3 regions of the Phyllobacterium sp. MT110 genome follow, and region 2 is predicted to be linked to each of the others. Evidence: predicted binding sites of a transcription regulator. Region 2 holds the regulator's gene; each other region holds the start of a gene.
What was found. Region 2 encodes PhoB, which activates phosphate uptake and scavenging genes when phosphate is short. Its sites were predicted from a motif close to TGTCATNNANCTGTCAT; they were not measured.
Positions count from the first base shown of each region.

Region 1: AC1Q5O_RS26785 (alkaline phosphatase) is a predicted target of PhoB. The motif match lies at 1,684-1,700, and genes of this name have one in related genera.
Region 3: AC1Q5O_RS08355 (UDP-2,3-diacylglucosamine diphosphatase) is a predicted target of PhoB. The motif match lies at 1,723-1,739, and genes of this name have one in related genera.

Region 1 covers NZ_JBXAFE010000012.1:7,134-10,398, forward strand. The annotation lists gene AC1Q5O_RS26785 (alkaline phosphatase) at 1-1,635, opposite strand, end outside; gene AC1Q5O_RS26790 (ABC transporter substrate-binding protein) at 2,336-3,265, shown strand, end outside.
Region 2 covers NZ_JBXAFE010000002.1:537,728-540,992, forward strand. The annotation lists gene pstB (phosphate ABC transporter ATP-binding protein PstB) at 1-692, shown strand, start outside; gene phoU (phosphate signaling complex protein PhoU) at 716-1,441, shown strand; gene phoB (phosphate regulon transcriptional regulator PhoB) at 1,456-2,142, shown strand; gene AC1Q5O_RS14250 (vWA domain-containing protein) at 2,143-3,265, opposite strand, start outside.
Region 3 covers NZ_JBXAFE010000001.1:1,612,366-1,615,630, reverse strand. The annotation lists gene AC1Q5O_RS08360 (NADP-dependent malic enzyme) at 1-1,577, opposite strand, end outside; gene AC1Q5O_RS08355 (UDP-2,3-diacylglucosamine diphosphatase) at 1,805-2,626, shown strand; gene AC1Q5O_RS08350 (glycosyltransferase family 4 protein) at 2,627-3,265, shown strand, end outside.

The DNA of each region.
Region 1 (3,265 bases), on a different contig from region 2:
CACCGCATGAACGCCACTATCCTCATCGCGCGGGATGTTGCCCTGGACGAAGACGGCGCCCGGCACGTCCTTGTAAGCTTCGTTGGCGACGTATTCCTTCTTCTCGTTCTGGATCGCCGGAACGAAAGGACCATCGAGCTTCGGACGGAAGGTCTCGTAGTGGTCAGGACCGTTGTTGGCCGCGATGAACAGACGGCGGGAAACATCGATTCGGTCCGGATAGCCATCGCCGTCCTTGTCTTCGTAGTTCGGGAAGCCTGCGGCGGCATAGGTGCCGACCTTGTCGCGCATTTCCGTGCCCGGCTTATCATCATCGACAGTGCCGATGATCGAGACGCCGTGCGTATGGTCACCAGTGACGACGATCAGCGTATCCGGATTTTTCGCCTGGAATTCGCGTGCAGCCGCGATGGCCTTGTCGAATTCGATCGTATCGATCAAAGCGCGATCCCAATCGAGGGGATGGCTCATCTTGTCGATGGACGCAGCCTCCACCATCAGGAAGAAGCCATCCGGATTCTTCGACAGCCTGTCGAGCGCCACCTTGGTCATATCAACCAGGCCCGGCTGGTTGGGAAACTTATCGACGGTACCCTTTTTGAGGAATTCGCGATCGAGCGTGACGTCGAGGTTGCCTGTGTGGAAGAGGCCGAGCAGCTTGCCCTGGTTCGAGCCAGCCGCGGCGGCCAGTTCATTCTTGTCGGTGGCGAGGGCGTAACCGGCCTCCTTGAAGAGCGCGATATAGTCCTTGTCGTCCTTGCGCTTCGAACCGGGCACGTCCTTGGCCAGGAAATAGGCCGAGCCTCCGCCGAGCAGCACGTCCGGCTTGACGTTGTACATCATGCCGACGATGTCGGCCTTGTCGGCGCGCTTGCGCGTATGGGAAACGAGCGCGGCAGGTGTCGCGTCCTGCACTTCAGATGTCGTCACGATGCCGAGCGACTTCTTGCCGGTGCGGCGCAGAGCCTCACCGATCGTTTCGACCTTGGGGTCGTCCTGGCTGGCCGGCGTGCGGTCAGCATAGACGCCGAGTGCGTTTACCGCGGACTTGTGGCCGGTCATATAGGCCGACATGGTGTTGGCGCTGTCGGTAGCGATCGCCGAGGTCGAGGAGGTGCCGATGAAGGCGACGGGCGGAATGTCATCCATGGCAAGGCGGACATTGGCCTTCCCCTCGGTCATGCCCTTGGACATGAGGCGGGCGCCGGTGCGGTGCGCAACGGAAAGACCGTCACCCAGCAGGAAGATGATGTTCTTGGCTTTGGGCGTGTCGGACGTTGTGTATACATCCCAGCCGACCGATTTCTTCTCGTCGCCAGCCGATACCTCGACCTTGTACTGGCCGGGCTTCGCAAGCTTGATGTCGCGCAGGATGAGCGCGGATCCGAGTACCTTGTCTTCAGCGCCCTTCTCCTCGGCAACGAATTGGGCGGCCTTGCCGAAAACAGCGTCGTAGCTCTCGCCGTTGATCGTGACTTTCACGTCTTCCGGCTTCACGACCTTGCTGAATTCAACCTTGAAATCGAATGGCGAGCCTGCAAGGACCGTGGCCCGGTCCAGCGGATAGATCGTTGTCGCATGGGCCGCCCCGGACAAGAGTGCCGCCGACGCCACCACAAGGAAAAGTTTACGCATTTCATACCCCCAACTTGGTTAGCTTCCCCTCTCCTTTATAAATCCCGGATGACAGCCAGATGAAATCGCGCCAGTTTTTACAACCCGTAAGTTCACAGGATGCAATGATCGCAGCAGCTTTATTGCAGAACTTGCGGTGGGGCGTTGTCATGTCTGAAGTCCACGACCCCGCATCTTTGCGCAGCGCCTTGAGACTCTGAAAAGTCTCAAGGCGCTGCGCGTTCATCTGCCACCAACGGGTAAATGGCCAAACCGATTCAGGCTGAATTCAATCGTTCAAACGGCCGATTCAATGATTAGGGGTGGAGGAGAAACTTGTAGAGGGATCCGCGAAACCCGCTGATCAGAGGCCAGCTGCATAAAATCGCCGGTGATCGGAAAACGATCATTTGTTGTTTCCGCCCAAAGGCATATCCGCAAATTGGATAAGTTCCTTTGTAAATGCCGATAAGAGCCTGTTTGAGATTGTTTCGATTTGAGGCAATAACTCCGCAATCGCTCATCCAGGTCTTTGAAATCAACAATAGAATGATCGCTTTGATGGGATACGAACCGAAAAGTCCGTGGAGTTCCCTTGCCCGCCGTCGAACGATGTTTCTGACGCATCTTATTGCAGAACCCGCAAGATAATATGATTGAACATGTCATGTTTATTGACTAAAGCGGTGTACAGTTACACGCAGTCAGGAAAGATGCCGTCATGTTTGGTAAAGGCCTCAAGTCTCTTTGTGCAATCAGTTTGCTCGGCCTTCTAACCGCAGCATCGGCGTCAGCCGACAATGCAAAAACATTGTCAATTCTCGATGATCGTGGAACCACCATCGAAGTTCCCGCCGATCCCAAGCGTGTCGCTTCCATTTCCTACTTTGCTACCGACGTGGCATTTGCGCTTGGTGTCAAACCGGTCGCAACCACCTATATGGCAGCCGGCCGCGAGCCCGATTTTCTCCTCGGCCTGACAAAGCAGATCAAACAGATCGGCCAGCGTGCCAAACCCAATCTAGAACTACTGTCGGAAGCAAAGCCCGACATCATCATTGCCATGCGCCGCTACACGATTGGCAATGCCGAGCAATTGCAGAAGATCGCGCCCTACGTGGCTTATAATATGGAGCTTTTGAGCGAAAGCGATCGCGAGATTTCCCAGCTTGCACAGGTGCTGGGCAAGCCGGAACGCGGTACGGAACTCAATGCCGCTTTCCGGCAGCACCTTGCCGAGTACAGCACCAAAGCGCCGAAGGACGTGCATCCGCGCTTTCAGATCATGTGGGCCGGAGATACGCCATGGTCCTTCCACACGGAGAATACAACGGCCTCGATCGTTGCCGCGCTTGGCGGTGACAACATTGCGGGACCGATGCGCCAAGGCGGACCGTTCGGTGTGGAGCTGAGCCTTGAAACCATGCTTGAAAAAGACCCGGAGGTCATTTTCGTTTATGATTCCGGTCCGGATCGTCCGCACGAGAATAATCCGATCTGGCAGCAGCTTTCGGCGGTCAAGAATGGCCGCGTTTTCTATGTCGGGGATCATTGGGTTGAAGCCAATGGTCCGATAGCCCGCGAGATCGTTTTGCGCGAAGCAGCACATTATCTGTATCCGGAGACCTTTCCAAAAGTGGATGTCAAAGCC
Region 2 (3,265 bases):
TCAGCCTCGATGTGCCGGAAAAGATGGTGACGGCGCTGATCGGCCCGTCCGGTTGCGGCAAGTCGACCTTCCTGCGCTCGCTCAACCGCATGAACGACACGATCGAAGGCTGCAAGATCGGCGGCAAGATCACGCTCGATGACGAGGATATCTACAATCCGAAGATCGACGTGGTCGAGCTGCGCGCCCGCGTCGGCATGGTTTTCCAGAAACCCAATCCGTTCCCGAAGTCCATTTTCGAGAATGTGGCCTATGGCCCGCGCATCCATGGTCTTGCCAAGAACCGGCACGAGCTGGAGGAAATCGTCGAGAAGAGCCTGCGCCGCGCCAGCCTGTTCGACGAAGTGAAGGACCGCCTGCATGAAGCCGGTACCGGCCTTTCCGGCGGCCAGCAGCAGCGCCTGTGCATCGCCCGCGCCATTGCCGTCAGCCCGGAAGTCATCCTGATGGACGAACCCTGCTCGGCGCTCGATCCGATTGCCACGGCAAAGGTCGAGGAACTGATCGACGAACTGCGCCAGAACTACACCATCGTCATCGTCACCCATTCGATGCAGCAGGCGGCCCGCGTTTCGCAGCGCACCGCCATGTTCCATCTCGGAAACCTCGTCGAGGTGGGCGATACGGAAATGATGTTCACCAATCCGACGGAAAAGCGCACGCAGGACTACATCACCGGACGCTTCGGCTAATCACGGGAAACAGGGATAAGAATATGACCGAGTCGCAGCATACCGTCCGTTCCTATGACGACGAACTGAAGTTCCTGACGCACAAGATCGCCGAAATGGGCGGCCATGCCGAACGCATGGTCGAACAGGCCGTCACCGCCATGGTGAACTCCGACAACGCGCTGGCCCAGCGCGTCATTTCGGACGATCTCATCCTCGATGCCGGACAGCGCGAGATCGACGAGAAGGCCATCACCATCATCGGCAAGCGCCAGCCCATGGCGATCGATCTGCGTGAAATCATCGGCGCCATCCGCATTTCCTCCGACCTTGAACGGGTCGGCGATCTCGGCAAGAACATCGCCAAGCGCGTTGTCGCCGTCACCGATACGCGTCAGACGCTGTCCGTCTATCGCGGCCTGCAGACCATCGCGGAACTCGCCCTGACGCAGCTCAAGGACGTGCTCGACGCCTATGCGACACGCTCGGTGCAGCAGGTCAACATCGTGCGCGAGCGCGATGACGAAATCGATGCGCTGTACACATCGCTGTTCCGCGAACTTCTGACCTACATGATGGAAGACCCGCGCAACATCTCCGCCTGCACGCACCTTCTCTTCTGCGCCAAGAATATCGAGCGCATCGGAGACCATGCGACGAACATTGCTGAAACGGTCTACTACATCGTGACGGGTGCCCAGCTTCCGGCCGAACGGCCCAAGGAAGACCAGACCCACAGCATCATCGTCGATGAAGCCAGACAGCCTTAATTAGGATTCCAGCAATGGCGATCGCTCCCAAAATCACTGTTGTCGAAGACGAGGAAGCGCTCAGCGTCCTTCTCCGGTACAATCTTGAAGCCGAAGGCTATGTCGTCGAGACAATCGCACGCGGTGACGAGGCGGAAATTGCGCTGCGTGAAAAAGTGCCGGATCTGCTCATTCTCGACTGGATGCTGCCGGGCCTTTCCGGCATCGAACTCTGCCGCCGCCTGCGGGCGCGGCGCGAGACGGAAATTCTGCCGATCATCATGCTGACGGCGCGCGGCGAAGAGAGCGAGCGGGTGCGCGGCCTTGCCACCGGCGCCGATGACTACATGGTCAAGCCGTTCTCCACCCCGGAACTGCTCGCCCGCATCAAGGCCATGCTGCGCCGGGTCAATCCGAGCCTGCTGTCGCATGTGCTCAGCTTCGGCGATCTGAAGCTCGACCGCGAACAGCACCGCGTGTTCCGCAAGGAGCGCGAGTTGAAGCTCGGGCCGACCGAATTCCGCCTGCTGGAATTCCTGATGCAGTCCCCCGGCCGGGTGTTCTCGCGCGGCCAGCTGCTGGACAATGTCTGGGGCGCCGACATCTATGTGGACGACCGTACCGTCGACGTGCATGTCGGGCGGCTGCGCAAGGCCATCAATATCGGCCGCTCGATCGATCCGATCCGCACCGTGCGCGGTGCGGGGTACTCGTTCGGGTAGTCAGTGCCTGCGCGAGAGTTCGCGCGTCGCCCCCTCGATGCCCGCCAGGGTCATGGGATACATGCGATGCGCGAAAATCTTGCGGATCATCGCCGTCGAGGCGGTGTAGTCCCAGTATTGTTCCTTTGACGGATTGAGCCAGGCGGCGTTCTTCCAGTGGTCGAGCACCCGGCCGAGCCAGACCGCGCCCGCCTCCTGGTTCCAGTGTTCGACCGAGCCGCCCGCATGGGAAACCTCGTAGGGCGCCATGGCGGCATCCCCGACGAAGATGACCTTGTAGTCCGGTCCGTATTTGTGGATGAGATCGAGTGTCGGTATGCGTTCCGCATGGCGGCGGCGGTTGTCCTTCCACACACCCTCGTAAAGGCAATTGTGGAAGTAGAAATATTCCATGTGCTTGAATTCCGAGCGGACGGCGGAGAACAGTTCCTCGGCGATCCGGATATGCTCGTCCATGGAGCCGCCCACATCGAAGAACATCAGCAGCTTGACATGATTGCGCCGTTCGGGCCGCGTCTGCACGTCGAGATAGCCGTGTTCGGCGGTTGACCTGATGGTGCCCGACAGGTCGAGCTCGTCATCGGCGCCTTCGCGCACCCAGCGCCGCAGCCGTTTGAGGGCAACCTTGATGTTGCGGGTGCCCAGCTCGACGCTGTCGTCAAAATTCCTGAATTCACGCTTGTCCCAGACCTTGACCGCCCGGCGGTTGCGGCTCTCGTCCTGGCCGATGCGCACGCCTTCGGGATTGTAGCCATAGGCACCGAAGGGTGAGGTTCCGGCCGTGCCGATCCACTTCGAGCCGCCCTGATGCCGGCCCTTCTGCTCCTCAAGCCGCTGGCGCAGGGTTTCCATCAGCTTGTCGAAACCGCCCAGCGCCTCGATCAGCTTCTTCTCTTCTTCGGTGAGGTGCTTTTCGGCGAGCCGGCGCAACCATTCCTCGGGCAGATTGGCAATGTCGACACCGCTCTCGCCGCCGAGCAGCTCCAGCCCCTTGAACACGTGGCCGAAGACCTGATCGAAGCGGTCGAGATGGCGCTCGTCCTTCACCAGGGCGGAACGGGCGAGATAGTAGAACCCTTCGACATCATAGGTCACCAGCCCCGCATCCAGCCCCTCAAGCAGC
Region 3 (3,265 bases), on a different contig from region 2:
CCGGTAAGGTTCACCAAAAGGTCGACATAGTCGCGGTAGCGCGGATCGTCTTCCGGGTTGATGATGTCAAAATCAGTGCCGAGCTTGATCTTCAGGCCGTAGCGCTTGAGACGCGTCTCGATGACCTGCGGGCGGCCGATCAGCGTCGGGATCGCCGTGCCTTCCTCGAGCACCACCTGTGCCGCGCGCAGGACGCGCTCGTCTTCGCCGTCGGAATAGATCACCCGCTTCTTCTCGGCGGTCCGCGCTGCGGTGAAGATCGGCTTCATGATCAGGCCGGAGCGGAAGACAAAGCGGTTCAGCTTGTCGAGATAGACCTCGAAATCCTCGATGGGGCGGTCGGCAACGCCGGTTTCCATGGCAGCTTTTGCCACAGCTGGGGCGATGCGCAGGATCAGGCGCGGATCGAACGGCGAAGGAATGAGATAATTGGGGCCGAAGGTCGGCGTTTCGCCGGAATAGGCGCGGGCCGCCACATCCGATGGCTCTTCGCGGGCGAGCGCCGCGATGGCCTTGACCGCCGCCATCTTCATTTCCTCATTGATCGCCCGTGCGCCGCAATCCAGCGCGCCGCGGAAAATATAGGGGAAGCAGAGGACGTTGTTGACCTGGTTGGGGAAATCGGAGCGTCCGGTGCAGATCATGGCGTCGGGGCGTGCGGCGCGTGCTTCCTCCGGCATGATTTCCGGATTGGGATTGGCCAGCGCCATGATCAGCGGGTTCGGCGCCATCTGCTTCAAAAGTTCCGGCTTCAGGACACCTGCGGCGGACAGGCCAAGGAACACGTCGGCACCGCCGATGACATCGGCCAGCACGCGCGCATCTGTCTTTTGGGCGTAAACCGACTTCCAGCGGTCCATCAGCGTGTTGCGGCCGTCATAGACGACGCCGTCGAGATCGCAGACCCAGATGTTCTTGCGGTTGGCGCCGAGCTTGACCAGGAGGTTGAGGCAGGCAAGCGCTGCGGCGCCGGCGCCGGACGCGACGATCTTGACCTTGGACAGATCCTTGCCGGCCAGCTCCATGCCGTTGAGGATGGCAGCGGCGACGATGATCGCCGTGCCGTGCTGGTCGTCATGGAACACCGGAATGTTCATCCTGGCGCGGAGGATTTCCTCCACGTCAAAGCATTCCGGCGCCTTGATGTCCTCAAGGTTGATGCCGCCAAAAGTGGGTTCGAGCGCGGCAACGACATCGACGATCTTGTTGATCTCCTGCGCGTCGATCTCGATGTCGAAGACGTCGATGTCGGCGAATTTCTTGAAGAGAACCGCCTTGCCTTCCATCACCGGCTTGGAGGCGAGGGGGCCGATATTGCCAAGGCCAAGCACGGCAGTGCCGTTGGAGATGACCGCCACAAGATTGGCGCGGCTGGTATAATCGGCGGCTGTGGCGGGGTTTTCATGAATGGCCAGGCAGGGCGCGGCGACACCGGGGGAATAGGCAAGGGCAAGGTCGCGCTGATTTCCAAGCGGCTTCGTCGCCTGGATTTCCAGTTTACCCGGCTGAGGAAAGCGGTGGTAAAACAGGGCGCTTTCTTCGAGATCGGACTGGTTGGGCGAATTGTCCTTGGCCATGGATAATATCCTCCGGAAATTGGCTGGTCGCAACTTGGGATTTGCGATTCAATCTTTTTAGCATGCATAAATGACACGAAGAGCCATAAATGAAGTCCATTTTGTTACAAGTGTTTATCGCAGGAAACCATAGACTTTTTAGCGGCGTCATAAGACTGTGACATGAATCAGGTTTCTGTCAGACCAGAGGTACCGATGCGTACCGGCGCTGAACGGAGATCAGCCTCATGGTTGAGCCAGAGACACGTAAGTTTCGCACGCTCTTTTTGTCCGATGTGCATCTTGGTTCCAAAGGCGCCAAGGCGACCTTCCTCCTGGACTTCCTGAAGTATCACGATGCGGATACGATCTATCTGGTCGGCGATATCGTCGATGGATGGCGTCTGCGCCGCAGCTGGCACTGGCCGCAGGAGCACAACGACATCGTGCAGAAACTCCTGCGCAAGAGCCGCAAGGGCGCGCGCATCCTCTACATCGCCGGCAACCACGATGAATTCCTGCGCGATTTCCAGGGCACGCATTTCGGCGGCATCGAGGTCATGGACCGCACGATGCACGAAACCGCTGACGGCCGTAAATTCCTCGTGATCCATGGCGACCAGTTCGATGTTGTCGTGCGCAATGCCCGCCACATCGCCTATCTCGGCGACTGGGCCTATGATGCGGCGCTGGCCATCAACACCATCATGAACAAGGTGCGGCGCATGCTCGGGCTGCGCTACTGGTCATTCTCCGCCTGGGCGAAATTCCGGGTGAAGAAGGCCGTCAACTTCATCGGTTCCTTCCAGACCGTCGTTTCCGACGAGGCCCGGCGCATCGGCGCCGACGGCGTCATCTGCGGCCATATCCACCACGCCACCATCGAAGAAATCGACGGCATCGAATACATCAACACCGGCGACTGGGTTGAAAGCTGCACAGCCATCGTCGAGCATCACGACGGCAAGATGGAACTCATCTCCTGGACGCATCTGATCGGGGAGAAGGCAGGCTTTGCGCCTGTCGTCAAACTCGAGGACAAGCGTCCCAAGGCGGCGAATGCGGCCTGAATGGCTTCTCCTGCAGAGATCGATCCGATGAAGCGGCTGGTCATCGTCTCCGATGCTTGGCATCCGCAGGTCAATGGCGTGGTGCGCACCCTGACTCAATTGCGCGAGCAGATGGAGGCGCGGGGCGTCGAGGTGACGATCATCTCGCCCGCGGACTATCCCTCGGCGCCATGTCCCACCTATCCGGAAATCCGGCTGGCACTGACCTATCCCGCGGCGGTGAAAGCCCGGATCGAGGCGTTGCAGCCCGCCTTCGTGCATATCGCCACGGAAGGCCCGCTTGGCATCATGGCGCGGCGCGCCTGCCTGAAAAACAAGTGGCGCTTCACCACCAGCTTTCATACACGCTTTCCCGAATATCTGCGTGAGCGTCTGCCCATTCCGCTGGCCTGGACCTACGGCTTTCTGCGCCGGTTCCACAATGCCGCCGAGACCTGCCTTGTCCCGACACAGTCCATCTACGAGGAATTGACCGAGCGCGGCTTCGATACGTTGCGCGTGTGGACGCGCGGTGTCGACCGCGATCTGTTCCGCCCGCAGGCGGATATCGATCTCGGCCTCGCGCATCCCGTCTTTCTCTGCGTCGGCCGCGTTGCGCCGGAAAAGAATCTTGAAGCCTTTCTGGCGCTTGATCTGCCG